3 regions of the Variovorax sp. PBL-E5 genome follow, and region 2 is predicted to be linked to each of the others. Evidence: predicted binding sites of a transcription regulator. Region 2 holds the regulator's gene; each other region holds the start of a gene.
The links. Region 2 encodes sigma-54, which starts transcription at its own class of promoters, with help from an activator protein. Its sites were predicted from a motif close to TGGCANGNAANCTGCTTT; they were not measured.
Positions count from the first base shown of each region.

Region 1: WDLP6_RS15660 (transglutaminase family protein) is a predicted target of sigma-54. The motif match lies at 3,655-3,672, and genes of this name have one in related genera.
Region 3: WDLP6_RS00595 (ammonium transporter) is a predicted target of sigma-54. The motif match lies at 3,529-3,546, and genes of this name have one in related genera.

Region 1 covers NZ_LR594671.1:3,224,751-3,231,447, forward strand. Annotated here, with positions in the region: gene WDLP6_RS15650 (circularly permuted type 2 ATP-grasp protein) at 1-1,056, opposite strand, end outside; gene WDLP6_RS15655 (DNA internalization-related competence protein ComEC/Rec2) at 1,152-3,560, opposite strand; gene WDLP6_RS15660 (transglutaminase family protein) at 3,727-6,697, shown strand, end outside.
Region 2 covers NZ_LR594671.1:5,195,172-5,201,868, reverse strand. Annotated here, with positions in the region: gene lptA (lipopolysaccharide transport periplasmic protein LptA) at 1-505, shown strand, start outside; gene lptB (LPS export ABC transporter ATP-binding protein) at 502-1,296, shown strand; gene WDLP6_RS25335 (RNA polymerase factor sigma-54) at 1,310-2,908, shown strand; gene WDLP6_RS25330 (phospholipase D family protein) at 2,920-4,518, shown strand; gene WDLP6_RS25325 (YceI family protein) at 4,531-5,148, opposite strand; gene WDLP6_RS25320 (YceI family protein) at 5,193-5,879, opposite strand; gene WDLP6_RS25315 (cytochrome b) at 5,876-6,463, opposite strand; gene WDLP6_RS25310 (hybrid sensor histidine kinase/response regulator) at 6,485-6,697, opposite strand, start outside.
Region 3 covers NZ_LR594671.1:119,649-126,345, reverse strand. Annotated here, with positions in the region: gene WDLP6_RS00610 (MFS transporter) at 1-880, opposite strand, end outside; gene WDLP6_RS00605 (AraC family transcriptional regulator) at 1,061-1,831, shown strand; gene WDLP6_RS00600 (MFS transporter) at 2,020-3,426, shown strand; gene WDLP6_RS00595 (ammonium transporter) at 3,607-4,809, shown strand; gene WDLP6_RS35340 (autotransporter outer membrane beta-barrel domain-containing protein) at 4,831-6,697, opposite strand, start outside.

The sequences.
Region 1 (6,697 bases), 2.0 Mb from region 2:
CGGCACGTTCTTGAGGATCGGCTTCTCGTTCAGGTAGAACTCGATCATCTTCGGCACATAGGGGTAGATGGACTTGTCGTCCGCCACGCCGGTGCCGACCGCATTGCAGATCACGACGTTGCCTTCGCGGTAGGCGCGCATCAGGCCCGCGGTGCCCAGCGTCGAGGTCGGGCGGAACACTTCGGGGTCGAGAAAATCATCGTCCACGCGCCGGTAGATCACGTCCACCCGCTTCGGCCCGCGCGTGGTGCGCATGTAGACGAAGTCGTCCTTGACGAAGAGGTCCTGCCCCTCGACCAGCTCGATGCCCATCTGCTGCGCGAGGAAGGCATGCTCGAAGTAGGCGCTGTTGTACATGCCGGGCGTGAGCACCACCACCGTCGGCTCGGCGGTCGCGGGCGGTGCGGAGGCGCGCAAGGTTTCGAGCAGCAGGTCGGGATAGTGGGCGACCGGCGCGACGCGGTTCTGGCTGAACAGGTCGGGGAAGAGCCGCATCATCATCTTGCGGTTCTCCAGCATGTAGCTCACGCCGCTGGGCACGCGCAGGTTGTCCTCCAGCACGTAGTACTCGCCCTTGCCGTCGGCGTCGGGTGCGCGCACGATGTCGATGCCGGAGATGTGCGAGTAGATGTCGTTGGGCACCTTCACGCCGGCCATCTCGGGCCGGTACTGTGCGTTGTTCAGGATCTGCTCGGCCGGCACGACGCCGGCCTTGATGATTTCCTGGTCGTGGTAGACGTCGTGGATGAAGCGGTTGAGCGCGGTCACGCGCTGCACCAGGCCTTTTTCCATGCTCTCCCACTCGTGCGCCGGGATGATGCGCGGCAGCAGGTCGAAGGGAATCAGGCGCTCGGTGCCGGAGCCGTCCTCGTCCTTCGCGCCGTAGACCGCGAAGGTGATGCCGACGCGGCGGAAGATCATTTCGGCCTCTTCGCGCCGCGATCGCATCACCTCGCCAGGCTGCTGCGCGAGCCATTGGTCGTAGCGCTTGTAGTGATTTCGCACCGCTGCGCCGTGGTAGGGCAGCTGCTCGTACATCTCGTCGAATTTGTGCATGGGACGACCAATCTCCTTGGCCGTAGCTTAGCAAGTTCGAGGCCAAAGTCCGTCGGATTTCGCGCCCCTGCGAGGCGCCCGCCATCAAATTCGGCTCAGGGCACGAGGTGATGCCAGTAGCGCCGGGCCTCCTGCCGCTCGCATTTCACGGTGCCCGGAACCACGCTTGACCACGTGGCCGCGCCGCAGTGCGGCGAGTCGACGACGGCGATGCCGCGCGCGCGGTAACGCGCGATCACCTCCGGCGCCGGATGGCCGAAGCGGTTGCGCCAGCCGGCCTGGACCAGCGTGATGCGCGGCTGCACGGCATCGAGCAGGAAGGGGCTCGACGAGGTCTTGCTGCCGTGGTGCGGCGCCAGCAGCACGTCGGCATGCAGGGCCGTCGACCGGCCCGCCAGCGCCATCTCCTGCAGCCGCTCGATGTCGCCGGCCAGCAGCGCCGACGCATGGCCGTTGTCGATGCGCAGCACGCAGGAGACGGCATTGGGCTTGACCGATGGCGTGTAGTCGTCCGCGAGCGGATGGACGATCTCGAACCCGACGCCGTCCCAGGTCCAGTGCTGGCCAGCCACGCAGCGCTGCGCCGCCCGCAGGGCCTGCAGCGGATGCCCGGCCTCGATCGAACTCAGCAGGCGCGCCTGCGGCTGCATCGCGAGCACCGCGGGCGCGCCGCCGGTGTGGTCGCTGTCGCGGTGGCTCAGCACGAGCAGATCGAGCCGCTCGCCGAAGGCGCGCAAGAGCGGCACCAGCACGCGGTGGCCGGCATCGCTTTCGAGGCTGTAGCGCGGGCCGGTGTCGTAGAGCAGGCTGTGCGTGGCGGTGCGCACCAGCACCGCATTGCCCTGGCCGATGTCCGCGGCCAGCAATTCGAACTCGCCCGCGGCCGGGCGTGGCGCCTGCCACAGCAGCACCGGCAGCAGCAGCGGCAACCCGAGCGCGCGCATCGACCACGGCAGCCGCATCGCGAGCAGCACGCCGCCGGCCACGCCCGCCATGGCCGCCCACACGGGAGGCGCGGCCATCGACACGGTCGCGAAGGGCAGACTGGCCAGCCATTGGAGGAGCCAGGCCAGCACCTGCACCGACCGGGCAGCCACGTCCCACAGCGGCGCCCATGCGACGCCGAGCATGGCGAGCGGCGTGACCACGAGCGTGACCCAGGGGATCGCGACCGCGTTGGCCAGGAGGCCGACGACGGAGATCTGCTGGAACAGCAGCAGGCCGAGTGGCGTCAGCGCCAGCGTCACGACCCATTGCTCGTGCCACAGCCGCGCCGCCCGGCCCATCCAGCCGGGCCGGCCTTCGCCCTGCGATCCGGGATCGGCAGCAAACAGCACGCCGACGGCCACGAAGCTCAGCCAGAAGCCCGCCTGCATCAACGCCCAGGGATCGACCCCCACAACGACCGCACAGGCGCACAGCCAGACGAAAGGCCAGGGCCAGCGACGCCCGGCGAGACGCAGCAGACCGACCGTGACCAGCATCAGCACGGTGCGCTGCGACGGCACGCCCCAGCCGCTGAAGACCGAATAGAGCGTCGCCAGCAGCACGCCGCCGACCAGACCGGCCTGCTGCGCCGGCCACCACAGCATCAGCCGGCCGCTGCGGCGCCAGAGCGCGCCGACTGCCAGTGCGGCAAGCCAGGCAAACATGGTGATGTGCAAACCTGAGATCGACATCAGGTGCGCCACGCCGGTGGCGCGAAACACATCCCAATCGGCGCGCTCGATCGCGTTCTGGTCGCCGGTGACGAGCGCGGCGATCACGCCGGCCATGCGCCGGTCGGCGACGCGCTCGAAGACCGCATCGCGCACGGCCTCGCGCGCTCGCTCGACCGGATGGCGCCAGGTGTCGCCGATGCGCTCGGGGCGCGCGTCATGGGCGCCGGTGCGCACGTAGCCGGTGGCCTGTTCGCCCTGCTCCCACAGCCGCAATTCCTCGTCGAAGCCATGCGGATTGAGGCTGCCATGCGGCGCCTTGAGCCGCACCGTCATGCGCCAGCGCTCGCCGGCATGCACGGGCGCGGGCAGGCCGCTCGCCGCTCTTTGCAGCGAGGGGTCGTCGGACGCGCGGCCCCAGAGGCCGGTGTTGTCCGCATACCAGCCGAGCGCGATGCGCGGCGGCACGCGCGGCGGGCCGCCCTCCTTCGTCGCACCATCGGCCCAGCGCACCGACTCGACTTCGAGCGGGAAGCGCGCGGCAGCCTCGCTGCGTTGCGGCATCTGCGCGACCACGCCCACCACGTCCACGTCGCGACCTTCCAGCGCCGGCGCGAGCGCGTCGTCCGCATACCAGGCCGATCGCCAGCCTGCGGCGCCGACACCGGCCAGCACGCCCAGCAGCAGCGCCGCGGCGAGCATGCCGAGGCCGCGCGGCAAGCGGCGGCCCACACGCAGCAACCCCATCCCCGCTACCGCGGCCGCAAGCATCGCCGCATAGATCCACCAGCGCCACAGCGCCGCCTGCTGCAATTGCAGCGCCGCGCCCGGCACCGAGCCCGCCATCACGGCAAAGGCACCGAGGCCACGCGTTTCCGGGCCCGGCGTCAAACGAAAACTCCCGACGACATCTTGCAATCCATCCCTTGCGCTTGTTCTGTGGCGCGCTAATTGCTATCTGCGTGGGCTAGTATGCGTCTCACCCGAGGCCCGCTCGACGTCACGAGAAAAAATGTCCATCCACGCCGCTCTCCACCACGTCACGCACTACCGATACGACCGCCCGGTGCAGCTCGGGCCGCAGGTGATCCGGCTGCGGCCGGCGCCGCATTGCCGCAGCCAGGTGATCTCGTACTCGCTGCGGGTCGAGCCCGAGCAGCACTTCATCAACTGGCAGCAGGATCCGTTCGCGAACTACCAGGCGCGCCTGGTGTTCCCCGAGAAGACGCGGGACTTCAAGGTCACGGTCGACCTCGTGGTCGAGATGGCGGTCTACAACCCCTTCGACTTCTTCCTCGAGCCGCAGGCCGAGAACTTCCCCTTCACCTACACCGAATCGCAGTCGCAGGAACTCGCGCCCTACCTCGTGGCCGACCCGGCCACGCCCCTGGTGCAGGCCTATCTCGACAAGATCGACCGCAAGCCGCAGCGCACCATCGACTTCCTGGTCGGCCTCAACCAGCAGGTGCAGAAGGACGTCGACTACCTGATCCGCATGGAGCCCGGCGTGCAGACGCCCGAACAGACGCTCGCCAACGGCTCCGGCTCCTGCCGCGACTCGGGCTGGCTGCTGGTCCAGTTGCTGCGGCATGTCGGCCTTGCGGCGCGCTTCGTCTCGGGCTACCTGATCCAGCTCACGCCCGACGTCAAGGCGCTCGATGGCCCGAGCGGCACCACGGTCGACTTCACCGACCTGCATGCATGGTGCGAGGTCTACCTGCCCGGCGCCGGCTGGATCGGCCTCGATGCCACCTCGGGCCTGATGGCCGGCGAAGGCCATATCCCGCTCGCCTGCACGCCGACGCCGTCGAGCGCGGCGCCGATCGAAGGCGGGGTCGACCATGCCGAGGTCGAGTTCGGCCACGAGATGACCGTCACGCGCATCCACGAATCGCCGCGCGTGACCAAGCCCTACACCGAAGCGCAATGGGCCGAGGTGCTGGCGCTCGGCGACGCCGTCGATGCGCGCCTCGCGGCCGGCGACGTGCGCCTCACGATGGGCGGCGAGCCGACCTTCGTGGCGACCAGCGACCGCGATGCCGCCGAGTGGAACACCGACGCGCTCGGCCCCACCAAGCGCGGCTACGCGACCGAACTCGTGCACAAGCTGCGCGCCGAATACGGCCAGGGCGGCTTCCTGCATTTCGGCCAGGGCAAGTGGTACCCGGGCGAACAGCTGCCGCGCTGGGCGCTGTCGATCTTCTGGCGCGCCGACGGCCAGGCGCTGTGGCACGACCCCGCGCTGTTCGCGGACGAGCGCCATCCCACGCACTACACCAGCGAGCATGCGCGCCGCTTCACGAGCGCGCTGGCGGGCAAGCTCGGCCTGACCGACCGTTTCGTGCAGGCCGGCTACGAGGACACCTACTACTACCTCTGGCGCGAGCGCCGCCTGCCGGTCAATGTCGATCCCTTCGATTCGAAGCTCGACGACGAACTCGAACGCGTGCGCCTGCGGCGCGTGTTCACGCAGAAGCTCGATGCCGTGATCGGCTACATGCTGCCGATCGAGGCCGCGAATGCCGACATCGATGCACCCGCGCTCGCCGGCCCGGGGTGGAAGACCGGTCCCTGGTTCCTGCGCGACGACCGCATGTACCTGATCCCCGGCGATTCGCCGATGGGCTATCGGCTGCCGCTCGATTCGCAGCCCTGGGCGAGCAAGAGCGACTATCCCTACCTGATCGAGCGCGATCCGACCGCGCCGCGCGCCGTGTTGCCGAGTGCCGAAACACTGCGTGCGCGCCATGCGACCGGTGAGGGTGCGCAGGCGGCCGACATCGGCACCGTGCCCTACGCCTTCGGCACGCCGCAGCAATCGTCGGTTGCGCTGCGGCTGCAGGCCGCGCGAAGCCGCACGGCCGCGATGGGCGATGCCGGCACCGAGGCGAACGCGATGGCCGGCGTCGATGCAGCCGCGACGCGCCAGCCGCAACGCGGCGAATCGGCCGGCTGGGTCACGCGCACCGCGCTGTGCGTCGAGGTGCGCGACCCGCGCCGCGCCAATGGCCCGGCGGCAGAAAAGGTAGGCAGCGCCTCGGGCGTGCTCTACGTCTTCATGCCGCCGCTGGCGCGGCTGGAGGACTACCTCGATCTCGTCGCCGCAGTCGAGGCCACCGCGCGCGAACTCGGCGTGCGCATCGTGATGGAAGGCTATCCGCCACCGCGCGATCCGCGCCTGAAGATGCTGCAGGTCACGCCCGACCCGGGCGTGATCGAGGTCAACATCCATCCCGCGCACAACTGGCGCGAGCTGGTCGACCACACCGAGTTCCTCTACAACGCCGCGTTCGAGACGCGCCTGTCGGCCGAGAAGTTCATGACCGACGGCCGCCATACCGGCACCGGCGGCGGCAACCATTTCGTGCTCGGCGGCGCGACACCGGCCGACAGCCCCTTCCTGCGCCGGCCCGAACTGCTCGCCAGCCTGCTGCTCTACTGGCACAACCATCCGTCGCTCAGCTACCTGTTCTCGGGCCTGTTCATCGGGCCGACCAGCCAGGCGCCGCGCGTCGACGAGGCGCGCAACGACCAGCTCTACGAACTCGAGATCGCGCTCAAGCAGATCGCACGCAACCGCGAGATCCACGGCCAGAACATGCCGCCCTGGCTGGTGGACCGCACGCTGCGCAACATCCTGGTCGACGTCACCGGCAACACGCACCGCAGCGAGTTCTGCATCGACAAGCTCTATTCGCCCGATTCGAGCACCGGCCGCCTCGGCCTGCTGGAGCTGCGCGCCTTCGAGATGCCGCCGCATGCGCGCATGAGCATCGCGCAGCAGCTCCTGCTGCGCGCCTTCGTCGCCCGCTTCTGGGATGCGCCCTGCCAGGCGCCCGCGACGCGCTGGGGCACCGAGCTGCACGACCGCTTCCTGCTGCCGACCTTCGTGAAGATGGACTTCGCGGACGTCATCGCCGAGATGCGCCAGGCCGGCTTCGGCTTCGATGCCGACTGGTTCGCACCGCATCTCGAATTCCGCT
Region 2 (6,697 bases):
CACGATCATCATCCGCGGCGCGCGCATCGACGTGCGGCAGGATCCCGAGGGCTACCAATACGGCGTGGTCACGGCCGCGCCCGGCAAGCTGGCTTACTACAAGCAAAAGCGCGATGCCGGCGTCGACGAGTGGATCGAGGGCGAATCGGAAGTCATCGAATACGACAGCCGCGCCGACAACGTGAAGTTCATCCGCCGTGCGGTGATGCGCCGCCTGATCGGCGCCAAGGTCAACGACGAGAGCAGCGGTCCGCTGATCGTCTACGACCAGAGCAACGACACCTTCACCGTCAATGGTTCGACGTTGCCGCCGGATGCCGGTGTGTCGGCGCCGGCATCCGGCCGGGTCAAGGCCATCCTGACGCCCAAGGCCCAGCCGCCGGTGGCGCCGGCTTCCGCGGGCGCCTCCGCGCCTGCGGCCAAGCCGGCCGCACCGGCGCCGGTGGCCGCGCCGGGCACGGGGCTGCGTTCCAGCACCACGCTGGATGGAGAGCCACGCAAGTGATCGAAACCGCCGGCATGAGCGAAGCGACGGGCGCGGCGAGCAGCCGGCTCGAGGCACGCGGTCTGCAAAAGAGCTATGGCAGCCGCAAGGTCGTCAAGGACGTCTCGCTGGGCGTGCAGAAGGGCGAGGTGGTCGGACTGCTCGGACCCAACGGCGCGGGCAAGACCACCTCCTTCTACATGATCGTCGGACTGGTGCGTGCCGATGCCGGCGTCATCACCATCGACGGCGAGCCGATCGCGCACATGCCGATCCATCGCCGCGCCCGCATGGGCCTGAGCTACCTGCCGCAGGAAGCCTCGATCTTCCGCAAGCTCACGGTCGAGGAAAACGTGCGCGCCGTGCTCGAGCTGCAGCGCGAGCCCGACGACAAGGGCCGGCCGCTGCCGTTGAGCAAGCTGCGCATCGAAGAGCGACTGGCCGAGCTGCTGTCCGACCTGCGGGTGGACCATCTGCGCGATTCGCCGGCGCTGTCGCTGTCGGGCGGCGAGCGCCGCCGGGTCGAGATCGCGCGCGCCCTCGCCACGCAGCCGCGCTTCATCCTGCTGGACGAGCCCTTCGCCGGGATCGACCCCATCGCGGTGATCGAGATCCAGCGCATCATCAGCTTCCTGAAGGAACGCGGCATCGGCGTGCTCATCACCGATCACAACGTGCGCGAGACGCTGGGCATCTGCGATCACGCGTTCATCATCAGCGACGGGCATGTGCTGGCACAAGGCACGCCTTCGGAGATCGTCGACAACGCCGAGGTGCGGCGCGTGTACCTGGGCGAGCATTTCCGGATGTAGGGACGGCAATCCGATGAAGCAGGGTCTCTCGCTTCGAGTCTCTCAGCATCTCGCGCTCACGCCGCAGCTGCAGCAGTCGATCCGGCTGCTGCAGCTGTCCACGCTCGAGCTGAGCCAGGAAGTCGAGCAGATGCTCGACGACAACCCGTTCCTCGAACGCACCGCCGAAGAAGCGCAGCGCGAGGAGTTCGGGCTCGACGCGGCCGATGCACCGGTGCGCGACGACGATCGCCTGGCCGAGGGCGACGGCGAGCTGCCGGCCGGCCCGTCCGCGCCGCTGGCTGACGCCGGCGTCGGCAGCACGAGCACCGCGGCCGAAGCCGACGCGCCGGCCACGGCTGACAGCACGGATGGGGAGCCCGGCTGGGAAGGCGATGGCACCGTCGATGTGGCACCCGACGACAGCGAGTGGGGCGGCGACGCGCCCGCGCGCGCCAACAACCTCGGCGACGACGAGCGTGCCGATGCCACCGAACTGGCGCGCAGCCAGGAGTCGCTGCAATCTTTCCTGCACCGCCAGGCACTGGGCCTGCGGCTGGACGACAACGACCGCGCCGCGCTGCGCTTCCTGATCGAGTCGCTCAACGACGACGGCTACCTCGAGGACTCGCTGCCGGCGCTCGCCTCCGGCCTCGCGGGCGAAGACAACGACCAGTTCGACGAGCTGGTGCACCACTTCCAGGTCGCGCTCGGTCTGCTGCAGAGCCTGGAGCCGGTCGGCGTCGGCGCCCGCAGCCTCGGCGAATGCCTCACGATCCAGCTGCGCGCGCTGGCGCATGCGAACGAGGGCGACCAGGAGGCGCAGATCCGCAAGACCGCGATCGCCGTCTGCAAGCAGCCGATGGAGCTGCTCGCGCGGCGCGATTTCAAGCGCCTGGCCACGCTCACCCGCAGCAGCGAAGACACGGTGCGTGCCGCGCTGCAGGTGATCGCCAGGCTCGAGCCCAAGCCGGGGCGCCGCTTCGTCGATGTCGAGCGCAACGTCGTCGTGCCCGACGTGATCGTCACGCGCATCGGCCAGGGCACGAACGTCAAGTTCCGCGTCATGCTCAATCCCGAGGTCATGCCGCGCCTGCGCGTGCACGACATCTACGCCGGCGCGCTCAAGCAGCACAAGGGCGAGGGCAGCCAGGCGCTGTCGCAGCGCTTGCAGGAGGCGCGCTGGTTCATCAAGAACATCCAGCAGCGCTTCGACACCATCCTTCGCGTGTCCAACGCGATCGTCGAGCGGCAGAAGAGCTTCTTCGTGCATGGCGAGCTCGCGATGCGGCCGCTGGTGCTGCGCGAGATCGCCGACGAGCTCGGCCTGCACGAGTCGACCATCAGCCGCGTGACCACCGCCAAGTACATGGCGACGCCCTATGGCACCGTCGAGCTCAAGTACTTCTTCGGCTCGGCACTCGGCACCGAGACCGGCGGCAACGCGTCGAGCACCGCGGTGCGCGCGCTGATCAAGCAGTTCGTGAGCGCCGAGGACACGAGAAAGCCGCTGTCGGACAGCCAGGTCTCCGAGATGCTCAAGGAGCAGGGCATCGAATGCGCGCGCCGGACCGTGGCCAAGTACCGCGAGGCGCTGCGCATCGCGCCGGCCAATCTGCGCAAGGCCCTCTAGGGGTTCACGCGATGAACGGCCCGGGGTTCCTGTCGCGCTGGCTGGGCCTGGGGCTGGCGGCGCTGATGATGCTGTTGGCCGGCGGCTGCGCGATGCTGCCGAAGGAGTTCGCGCACACGCCCTCGAAGGCCGTCCCGGCATCGGCCGACACCGCGCTCGGCCGCATCGCGCAGGCCTCGTCGCCGGACCCGGACCTGAGCGGCTTCCGCCTCATGCCCGGCGGCGATTTCGCGCTCAACACGCGCCTTGAACTGGCGCGCCGGGCCGAGCGCACGCTCGACGTCCAGTACTACCAGATCGAGGATGACGAGACGGGCCGCTATTTCCTGCGAACGCTGCGCGATGCAGCCGAGCGCGGCGTGCGCGTGCGCCTCTTGATGGACGACCTCTACACCTCCGGCGAGGACGAACTGCTGCTCGGCCTGGCCGCGACGCCGAACGTGGAGCTGCGGCTGTTCAATCCCTTCCCGGCCGGCCGCGGCAGCCTCGTGAAGCGCTTTGCTGCCTCGCTGTTCGACTTCGACCGCGTCAACCACCGCATGCACAACAAGCTCTTCATCGCCGACGGCGCGATGGGCGTGGCCGGCGGGCGCAACATCGGCAACCAGTATTTCACCCAGACGGCCGGCGCCAACTTCCTCGACATCGACACCTTCGTGGCCGGCGCGCTGATCCCGCGGCTGGCGAGCCTGTTCGACCAGTACTGGAACAGCGACTACGTGCGGCCGATCCAGACCGTCGTCGCGACCGGCCTTTCGCCCGACGCGTTGCGGCGCAGCTTCGACGAGAAGACCGGCCCGGCGACCACGCCGGTGCCGCGTCCCTCGGCGCCGAACGACGTGCTCGGCTACAGCCCGATCCCCGAGGACATCAAGGCCGGCAAGCTGGACCTGATCTGGAACCTTGCCGAGGCCTATGCCGATTCGCCCGACCGCGTCATCGACAAGCCCGTGACCTACGGCGGCGTGCCGCTGCTCGATGTCGACAGCGTGCGCTACAACGTGGTCGAACAGATGCGGCGTTCGCGCTCCGACGTGACACTGGTGTCACCCTACCTGATTCCGGGCAAGGCCGGGCTGGAGGTGATGCGCGAGATCCGCGGGCGCGGCGTGAAGATCAGCGTCGTCACCAACTCGCTGGCGGCCACCGACGAGCCCTTGGTCCACACCGGCTACCGGCGCTATCGGCCCGACATGCTGCGGCTCGGTGCCGAGCTGTACGAGCTCAGTTCGGCGCGCACGCGGCGCAGCGTGCGGCTGGGCCTGTTCGGTTCGCAGGTCGGTCGGCTGCACGCGAAGGCGGCTGTCTTCGACGGGCGCACGCTGTTCCTGGGCTCGATGAACTTCGACCCGCGCTCGGACACGCACAACACCGAGATCGGACTCATCATCTACAGCCCCGAGATGGCGCAGCAGCTGCTGAAGCTGATCGAGGTGCTGAAGCAGCAGGGCGCCTACCGCGTGCGCTTCACGCCCGGCAGCGAACGGCTCGAGTGGGTCAGCACCGACGGCGGCACCGAGCAGGTGCTGACGCAGGAACCCGACGCGCGCCTGTGGGACCGCGTGATGCTCGAGCTGCTCGCGCCGCTGGCGCCCGAGAGTCTGTTGTAGCCCTCGGCAGGATTACTGGATATCGATGGCCTCGACCTGCACCAGCAAGTGCACCTTGTCCTCGAAGCCGAAGTTCAGTCCCCACAGGATGCCGAACTGGCTGCGCTGCACCGTGGTCTCGAAGTCGCCGCCGCACACCTGCCGGTTGATCAGCGGGCTGATGTAGCAGCCGAAGCGGCTGGCCTTGAGCGTGACCGGGCGCGTCTGGCCCAGCAGCGTGAGCGTGCCCGGCACCTCGATGACCTTGTCGCCGCTGAAGGCGATCCGGTCGGCGACGAAGCGGCCGGTCGGAAACTCGGCGACGTTGAAGAAGTCCTTGCTCAGCACATGCCGGTTCAGCAGGTCGACCCCGGTGTTGATCGAGCTGATGTCCATCGTGATGTCGACCTTGCCGCTGGCGCCGCTGCCGTCGATCTTCACCGAGCCGTCCTTGGTGCTGAAGCGGCCGCGGTTGGTGGTGGTGCCGTAGTGGCCCATCTCGTACATCACGAAGGTGTGGGTCGGGTCGACCACATAGGTGCCACCCTTGACCGGCCCGCCGCTCGGCTTGGCGGCTGCTTCGGGCGCCTGCTGCGCGGCGGCGAGCGTCGCCATGGCACCCAGTGCGGCGAGGAGGATGAACGGCTTCATGGAGGGCTTTTGCATGGCATTGGATGTGGAAAGGGGTGCTGCCGTTACAGCGGACCGAGGCCGGTCAGCACCAGCCTGAACTGGACCTGCACGTCGTCGCCCACCATCGAGGTGTCGGTCCATTCGCCGTCGCCGACCTTGAACGCGAGGCGCTGCAGGGTCAGCGTGCCGGTGGCCACGGACTGGCCGCCGCTCTGCGCGATGTCCACCGGCACGGTCACGTTCTGCGCGGTGCCCTTGATCGTCAGCTTGCCCATGACCTCGAAGTGCCCGCCGCCGGTCGCCTTGATCGCGTTCGACTGGAAGCTGGCCTTCGGAAAGCGGGCGGCGTCGAACCAGGCCGGCTTCGGCAGTTCGGCATCGCTCTGCGGCAGGCCGAGCGTGGCGCTGCCGACGTCGATCTGCAGCGCTACGCTGCCGCCCTCGGGCTTCTTCGGATCGAAGGCGATCTGGGCATCGAAGTGCTGAAACGTGCCTTCCACCGGCACGCCCATCTGCTTGGTCACGAAGGCGATCCGCCCCTGCCCGGGCACCAGCCTGGCCATCGGCCCGGCAGCGCTGGCCAGCCCTGCGACGGCAACCAATGCAGCGGCGCACAAGGCCCGCCCGGCCGGCAAAGCCAGGCCCTTTCGGAAAACACCGCGGAACCGGCTCAGCCGGGCCGCCGGTGTTGTCCCCGGCGAGGGGGGAGGCGGCGACACGAAGTGGGCAAGCCCGGGGGAGAGCTTCATACCCACATGCGATCCAGCAAATCGTCGCGGTCGACGAAGCGGTGCTTGAGCGCGGCACCGATATGCACCCCCACCACCGCGGCCAGGAGGAAGGCGCTGACCTGGTGCATCGGCTTGAGCACCGCTTCGGCAAATTCCTTGTCGACTGCCACGAAGTCCGGCAGCGGCAGCACGCCGAACAGCACGACCGGCAGCCCGAGCGCGGAGGTGTAGGCCCAGCCGAGCAGCGGCACCGCGAAGAACAGCAGATACAGCAGGAGGTGCGTGCTGCGGTAGGCGGACAGCTGCCAGCCCGGCATTGCGTCGACGATGCGCGCGCTCAGGGGCGGCGGTGGATGCGAAAGGCGCCACAGCAGGCGCACGGCGGACAGCGTCAGGATGGTGATGCCGGCCCACTTGTGCCAGTTGAAGAGCCGCAGCCGCAGCGGCGAGAAGGGCAGGCCGGCCATGTACAGCCCGACGCTGAACGACGCCGCGATCATCAGCGCGAGCAGCCAGTGCAGCGCGATCGCCACCGCGCCGTAGCGACGGCCGCCGCCGGGGCGGGGCCTGGCCACGGGATGCTTCAGCGGCTCGGCGGACATGCGTGGAGCATAAGCCGCCGCTCAGACTTTTGCGCACAGCAGCAGCAACTCGCGCAGCGCCTGCGGCTGCACCGGCTTGCGCAGCGCACCCCAGCCGCGGTCGCGCGCGAGATTCTGCGTCGCTTCGTCGATATCGGCCGAGATCAGCGCGATGGCCAGCTGGGGCCGCTGCCGCTGCAGCTGCTCGGCCAGCGCGATGCCGTCGAGTTCGCCCGGCAGGCGGATGTCGCACAG
Region 3 (6,697 bases), 5.1 Mb from region 2:
GCGCGAAGGGCGCGACGCCGAGGATCGATGCCCAGATCACGGGCTTGCGGCCGATGCGGTCGCCGACCGGTCCGCCCACCAGCGTACCGAGCGCGGAGGCGAACAGAAACACGAACAGATAGACCTGCGCGCTCTGGACCGACACGCCGAACTTGTCCATCAGGTAGAAGGTGTAGAAGCTGCTGATGCCGGCGATGTAGAAATACTTCGAGAAGATCAGCAGCAGCAGCACGCCGATGGCACCGATCACCTTGCCGCGCGGCAGCGGCGGTGCGGCCGCACGTTGTGCCGGGCGCGCCTTGGCGGCCGCCTGCTGGACCGCATACCACTTGCTGACCTGCGTCAACAGCAGGATGCCGACCAGCGCGGCCAGCCCGAACCATGCCACGCTGTGCTGACCGAACGGCACGATGATCGCCGCCGCGACCAGCGGCCCGAGCGCGCTGCCGGTATTGCCGCCCACCTGGAACAGCGACTGCGCCAGCCCATGCCGACCGCCGGAAGCCATGCGCGCAACCCGCGACGATTCCGGATGGAAGATCGACGAGCCGGTGCCGACGAACGCCGCAGCGAGCAGCACGATCGCGAAGCTCGGTGCGAAGGCCAGCAGGATCAGCCCGATCAGCGTGAAGCTCATGCCGACCGGCAGCGAATAGGGCGTCGAACGGCGATCGGTGTAGAGGCCGACCATCGGCTGGAACAGCGAGGCGGTCAACTGGTAGGTGAGCGTGATCAGTCCGATCTGGCCGAAGCTCAGGTGGAAGTCGCCCTTCAGGATGGGATAGATCGCCAGGATCAGCGACTGCATCATGTCGTTGATCATGTGCGAGGCGCTGATCGCGCCGAGCACGCCGAACGAGGCGCCCGGACGGTCCGTCATGGGGGTCAGGCGAGCGGTGGAAGAGGCAGCAGTCGATGACATGGGCTGGGCGCGGTCGCTGCCGCGCGCGTTCGTTGAGACAGGACGAAGGCTGGATGTTAGAGATAGGATGTTTGCCTGTCTCGCGCCCTTCGGGCCTCGATCTTCGCGAAAAGGACATCTACCTCCTCCGGCATCGCCATGACCCCGACCCCGCACTTTCTTGCCGAGTTCCGGCGCAGCGGCATGCCGGTGACCAGCCGGGCGATCGACTACCCGGCCGGCCACGTGATCGACAGCCATGCGCATGCCGAAAACCAGCTGATCTACGCGGTGCACGGCGTGATGATGGTGGCCGCCGAGGGCGGCCAATGGATCGTGCCGCCAACGCGAGGCATCTGGATGCCGGCCGAACTGACGCATCGGATCCGCTGCATCGGCGTGGTTCACATGCGCAGCATCTACGTGCGCCCGGACGCCGCGCCGCAGCTGCCGCGGCGCTCGCAGGCGGTGGGCATCTCGCCCCTGCTGCGCGAGCTGATCCTGGCCGCGACCGAGGTCGAACAACCGTATGCCGACAATTCGCGCGCGGGACGCCTGATGCGGCTGTTGCTGGACGAACTGCAAGCGCTGCCCGTGCTGCCGCTGCACCTGCCGCAACCGGCGGATCCGCGGCTTCGGCGCATCTGCGCGCGGCTGCTCGAACGGCCGGGCGACGTGTCCACGCTGAGCCATTGGGCGCGGCTTCTCGCGGTCGACGTCAAGACCATCCAGCGCCTCTTCACGCGCGAGACCGGCATGACCTTCGGTCAATGGCGCCAGCAGGCGCGCCTGCTGCGCGCGCTGGAACGGCTGGCGACCGGCGAGAAAGTCGTCGATATCGCGCTGGCGCTCGGCTACGACAGCCCCAGCGCCTTCGCGACGATGTTCAAGCGGCAATTCGGGCAGACGCCGAGCGCGTTCTTCCGCTGAACACTCGCCCGCCCTAGGTTTTACCCGTATTCCGCGCGCATGGTGAACGTTGCCGATCGATGATCGATCGGCGGTGGGTCCCGCGGCGTTGTGGGGAAGGCTGCGTCGTTCGTACAGTGGCGCCGCGGGTCCGGGGACAAGCGTGACTTGCACATCCGCTATCCGATTCATCCACCACGGAGACAACCATGGCCAACACCGAGAAACACGAGCGCGCCAATCCCCAGTCGAAAAAGGCCGCCGCCAGCGGCTGGATCGGCTCGGCGCTCGAGTACTACGACTTCTTCATCTACGCGACGGCAGCGTCGCTGATCTTTCCCCAGATCTTCTTTCCTTCGGGGAACCCGCGGATCGCCATCATCGCGTCGCTCGCGACCTATGGCGTCGGCTACGTCGCGCGGCCCATCGGCGCCTTCGTGCTCGGGCACATGGGCGACACCCATGGCCGCAAGCAGGTCCTGATCGTCTGCATGTTCCTCATGGGCTTCTCGACGATGGCGGTCGGGCTCCTGCCGACGTACCAGCAGGTCGGGCTGTGGGCGCCGGCGCTGCTGGTCGCGCTGCGGCTGATCCAGGGCTTCGCGGTGGCCGGCGAGATTTCCGGTGCCAGCTCGATGATCCTGGAGCACGCGCCCTTCGGCCGGCGCGGCTTCTTCGCCAGCTTCACGCTGCAGGGCGTGCAGGCCGGGCAGATCCTGGCCGCGGCGGTCTTCCTGCCGCTGGCGCACTTCATGCCCGAGGACACCTTCAACAGCTGGGGCTGGCGCATTCCCTTCCTGCTCAGCTTCGTGGTCATCGTGGCGGGCTACATCATCCGCCGCGAGGTCGAGGAGACGCCCGCCTTTGCCGAAGAAGGCCAGCACGGCGAACTGCCCAAGGCGCCGATCATCCAGGCCTTCCAGCTCAGCTGGCGGGACATGATCCGCGTCGTCTGCATGTCGCTGATGAACGTGATCCCCGTGGTGGCCACGGTGTTCGGTGCGGCCTACGCGGTGCAGCCGGCCTACGGCATCGGCTTCCAGAAGGACATCTACCTGTGGATTCCGGTGCTGGGCAACATCCTGGCGGTGCTGGTCATTCCCTATGTGGGCAACCTCTCGGACCGTATCGGCCGCAAGCCGCCGATCGTCGTCGGCGCGCTCGGTGCGGGGCTGCTGTCGTTCCTGTATCTCTACGCGATCAGCATCCACAACGTACCGCTGGCGATTGTCGCATCGCTGCTCATGTGGGGCATCGTCTACCAGGGCTACAACGCCGTCTTCCCGAGCTTCTACCCCGAACTGTTCCGCACGCGCACCCGGGTCTCGGCCATGGCGATCTCGCAGAACATCGGCACGACCATCACCGCGCTGCTGCCGGCACTCTTCGCCACCGTGGCGCCTCCGGGCTCGACCAACGTGCCGCTCACCATCGGCGCGATCACGCTGGGCGTGACGGTCATCTCGGCGATCGCCGCCTTCACTGCGCGGGAGACCTACCGGGTTCATCTGAACGACCTCGGACAATCGGGCGCAGCGCCCGTCGACAAGCTGGAATACGACCGACTGCGGGCGCAAGCCATGGCCGACGCGAGGCTGGCCAAGGCCGGCGTCTGAGCAGCGGGGCGATCGGAGGATCGCCTCTCGCCCCGACGGCGCGTGCTTTTTCGGTGCGCGACGCCATGGTCCCAGGCAATCGGCACCAGGATCGCGCTCCACGGGCACCATTTTTGCTTGCGATTGGTACGCGTCCGTGCAAGGCGGACGAAGCGCACCAACTCAAGACAAAAACTCCCCATGGACGCACTCAATCAGGGCGCAAACGCGCTGTTCATTCTTCTCGGCGCCATCATGGTGTTGGCCATGCACGCGGGCTTCGCCTTCCTCGAACTGGGCACCGTGCGCAAGAAGAACCAGGTCAATGCGCTGGTCAAGATCCTGGTCGACTTCTCGGTTTCGACCATCGTGTATTTCCTCGTCGGCTACGGCATCGCCTACGGCACGCACTTCTTCGTCGGCGCCGATCGGCTCGCGCTCCAGAGCGGCTACGGGCTGGTGAAATTCTTCTTCCTTCTCACCTTCGCGGCCGCCATCCCGGCCATCATTTCGGGCGGCATTGCCGAGCGCGCCAAGTTCTGGCCGCAGCTCATCGCCACCGCGGTGATCGTCGGCTTCGTCTACCCGCTGTACGAAGGCATCGCATGGAACGGGGCCTTCGGCATCCAGGGCTGGATCGCGTCGCTCACCGGCAGTCCGTTCCACGACTTCGCAGGCTCGGTGGTCGTGCATGCGGTCGGCGGCTGGCTGGCGCTGCCGGCCGTGCTGCTCCTGGGCGCGCGCCGCAACCGCTACCGCGGCGACGGCTCGCTGAGCGCGCATCCACCATCGAACATTCCCTTTCTCGCACTCGGTGCATGGGTGTTGTGTGTCGGCTGGTTCGGCTTCAACGTGATGAGCGCACAGACCATCGACAAGATCTCCGGTCTGGTCGCGGTGAACTCGCTGATGGCGATGGTGGGCGGCACGCTGGTGGCGCTGGCGCTCGGCAGGAACGATCCGGGCTTCGTCTACAACGGGCCGCTGGCCGGGCTGGTGGCCGTGTGCGCCGGTTCCGACCTGATGCATCCGCTCGGCGCGCTGGTGGTGGGCGGCGTGGCGGGCGCGATCTTCGTTCTCATGTTCACGCTGGTGCAGAACAAGTGGAAGGTCGACGACGTGCTCGGCGTCTGGCCGCTGCATGGCCTGTGCGGCACCTGGGGCGGCATCGCGGCGGGCATCTTCGGCAGCAAGGCGCTGGGCGGGATCGGCGGCGTGAGCCTGCTGGCGCAATGTATCGGCGTCGCGCTCGGCGTGGCCTGGGCCCTGGTGGCCGGCGCCGCGGTCTATGGCACGCTCAAGGCGACGATGGGCCTGCGCCTGACGCAGGAAGAGGAGTACGACGGCGCGGACCTGTCGATCCATCACATCACGGCGACGCCGGAGCGCGAGGCGAACTGGTGATTCGCCAGGCCGCGGCGCGTCTTACCAGCGCACCCTGAGCCCGAGCGAAGCGCCGATCGAACTGCTCACGCGCGCCTGCCCGCCCGAGGCCCACAGCCTGCCGAGCTCGCCGTAGAGGCTGGTGCTGTCGTTGAGCGCGAGCGTGAAGCCCCCAGCCAACTCGGCGGCGGTGCTGCCCGTGCGGCTGGCGATGAACGTCGTCGCTGCCGGCGTGACGAAGCTTGCGACATCGCTGCCGCCCGAGGCCCGGTACAGGTTCAGCCGCGCATAGGGCTGCAGCCTGCCCGCCGCGGTGGCGATGTCGCCCTTCACGCGCACGCCGCCGCGCACGAGCCAACCGCTGCCAGCCTCCTGGCGCACCAGCGCCGAGGCGATGTTGGCGTCGTCCAGCGCAAGGTGCTGATGCACGAGTTGCAGCTGCGACTCGATCTGCCAGCCCTCACCCAGCACGAAGGCCTGGCCCACTTCGAACGAGGCGCTCAGGCTGGTGGCCTTGCCGTGGAGAGGCAGCCTGTCCAGGGCCTGCATGTCGTAGTGATGGCGCCCGGCCTGCAGCACGGCATCGGCGTAGAAGCCGCTGTCATTCGTCCAGGTGACGTAGCCACCGAGGTACTGGCTGTGCAGGCTGTTGCTGCCGACGGCGAGGCTGGGCTGGCCGAGCGCGAAGCCGTGGACGCTCATGCTGCCGTCGAGCTGACCGACGTACAGGCCTGCGTGCCAAGGGGTGTCGGCCAGCAGGTCGGTACCAGCCTGTACGCCCGTCAGGCGTCCGCCGCTGTGAGGACTAACGGTGCCGTCCTGGCGGATGTCCCGGCGGGTATCGAGGACGCGTGCCCAGGCGCGGCGGTTGCCGGTGGACGAAGGGGTGTCGGGGGCGCTTCCCTGCAGGCCGGCCGTGGCTGCGGCTTGCACGTCGTCGTCGCCGATGCGCTGATGCAGATTGCCGAGCATCGCGAGGTCGCCCTGGCGCAGTTGCTCGGGCAGCGCAGCGAAGAGCGGGACTTCGGCGCGGTAGCTCGGCACTTGCAGGGGTGGAGGTGGAGGTGGAGGTGGCGGCGCCTGTGGCGCCGGTGGTGCCGGTGGTGCCGGTGGTGCGGGTGGTGCCGGTGCCGGTGCCGGTGCCGGTGCCGGTGCCGGCGGCGGCAGTGTGCTGGTGGAGCGCAGGTACCAGTTCTCTCCCGCGCCCGCGGCGTCGCCGGGCTGCAGGGTGTAGGCGTAGGCGCCCGCATCCACATGGCCGCCCTGCAGCGCGAAGGCGTCCTTGGTGCCTTGTGCGGTGGTGGTGGCGCCGTTGAGGGCGCCGATGAGTTCGATGCCATTGCCACTGGTGAGCGCGCCCAGGCCCATGGTGTTGACGACTTGCACGGTGGTGTGGCCGCTGGCGCTGGCGCCGGGGCCGTTGAGCACGAGGCGGTCGCTGGCACTGGCGCTGTCGCCCAGGGTGGTGGCCAGGCGCAGGATGCCGCTGTTGCCGACGTAGGCACCGGTGACGGTGAGCGTGGTGCCGGGCGCTGTGCCGGCCAGGGAGACGGTGCCGGCATTGGTCAGACTTGCGAGGGTCTGGTCGAAGCCGGCCAGGTCGAGCGTGGCGCCGGCGGCGATGGTGTGTGCGGAGGCGGCGCTGAGGGAATTGACGGCACCTGCGCGCAAGGTGCCTTCAGAGACGATGGTGGCACCCGTGTAGGTGTTGGTGCCGCCGAGGACCAAGGTGCCGCTGCCGATCTTGCCGAGGTCGCCCGTGCCGGTGATGCCGCCGGCGAGCGTGGCGGTGAAGGCGCCGGTGTCGATGGTGGGGTCGCCCGCGCCGGTGAAGGCGATGGGGTTGGTGAGCGTGAGATTGTCGGCAGCGAAAGCGAGCGTCGTGCCGGGGTCCATGGCCAGGGAGCCG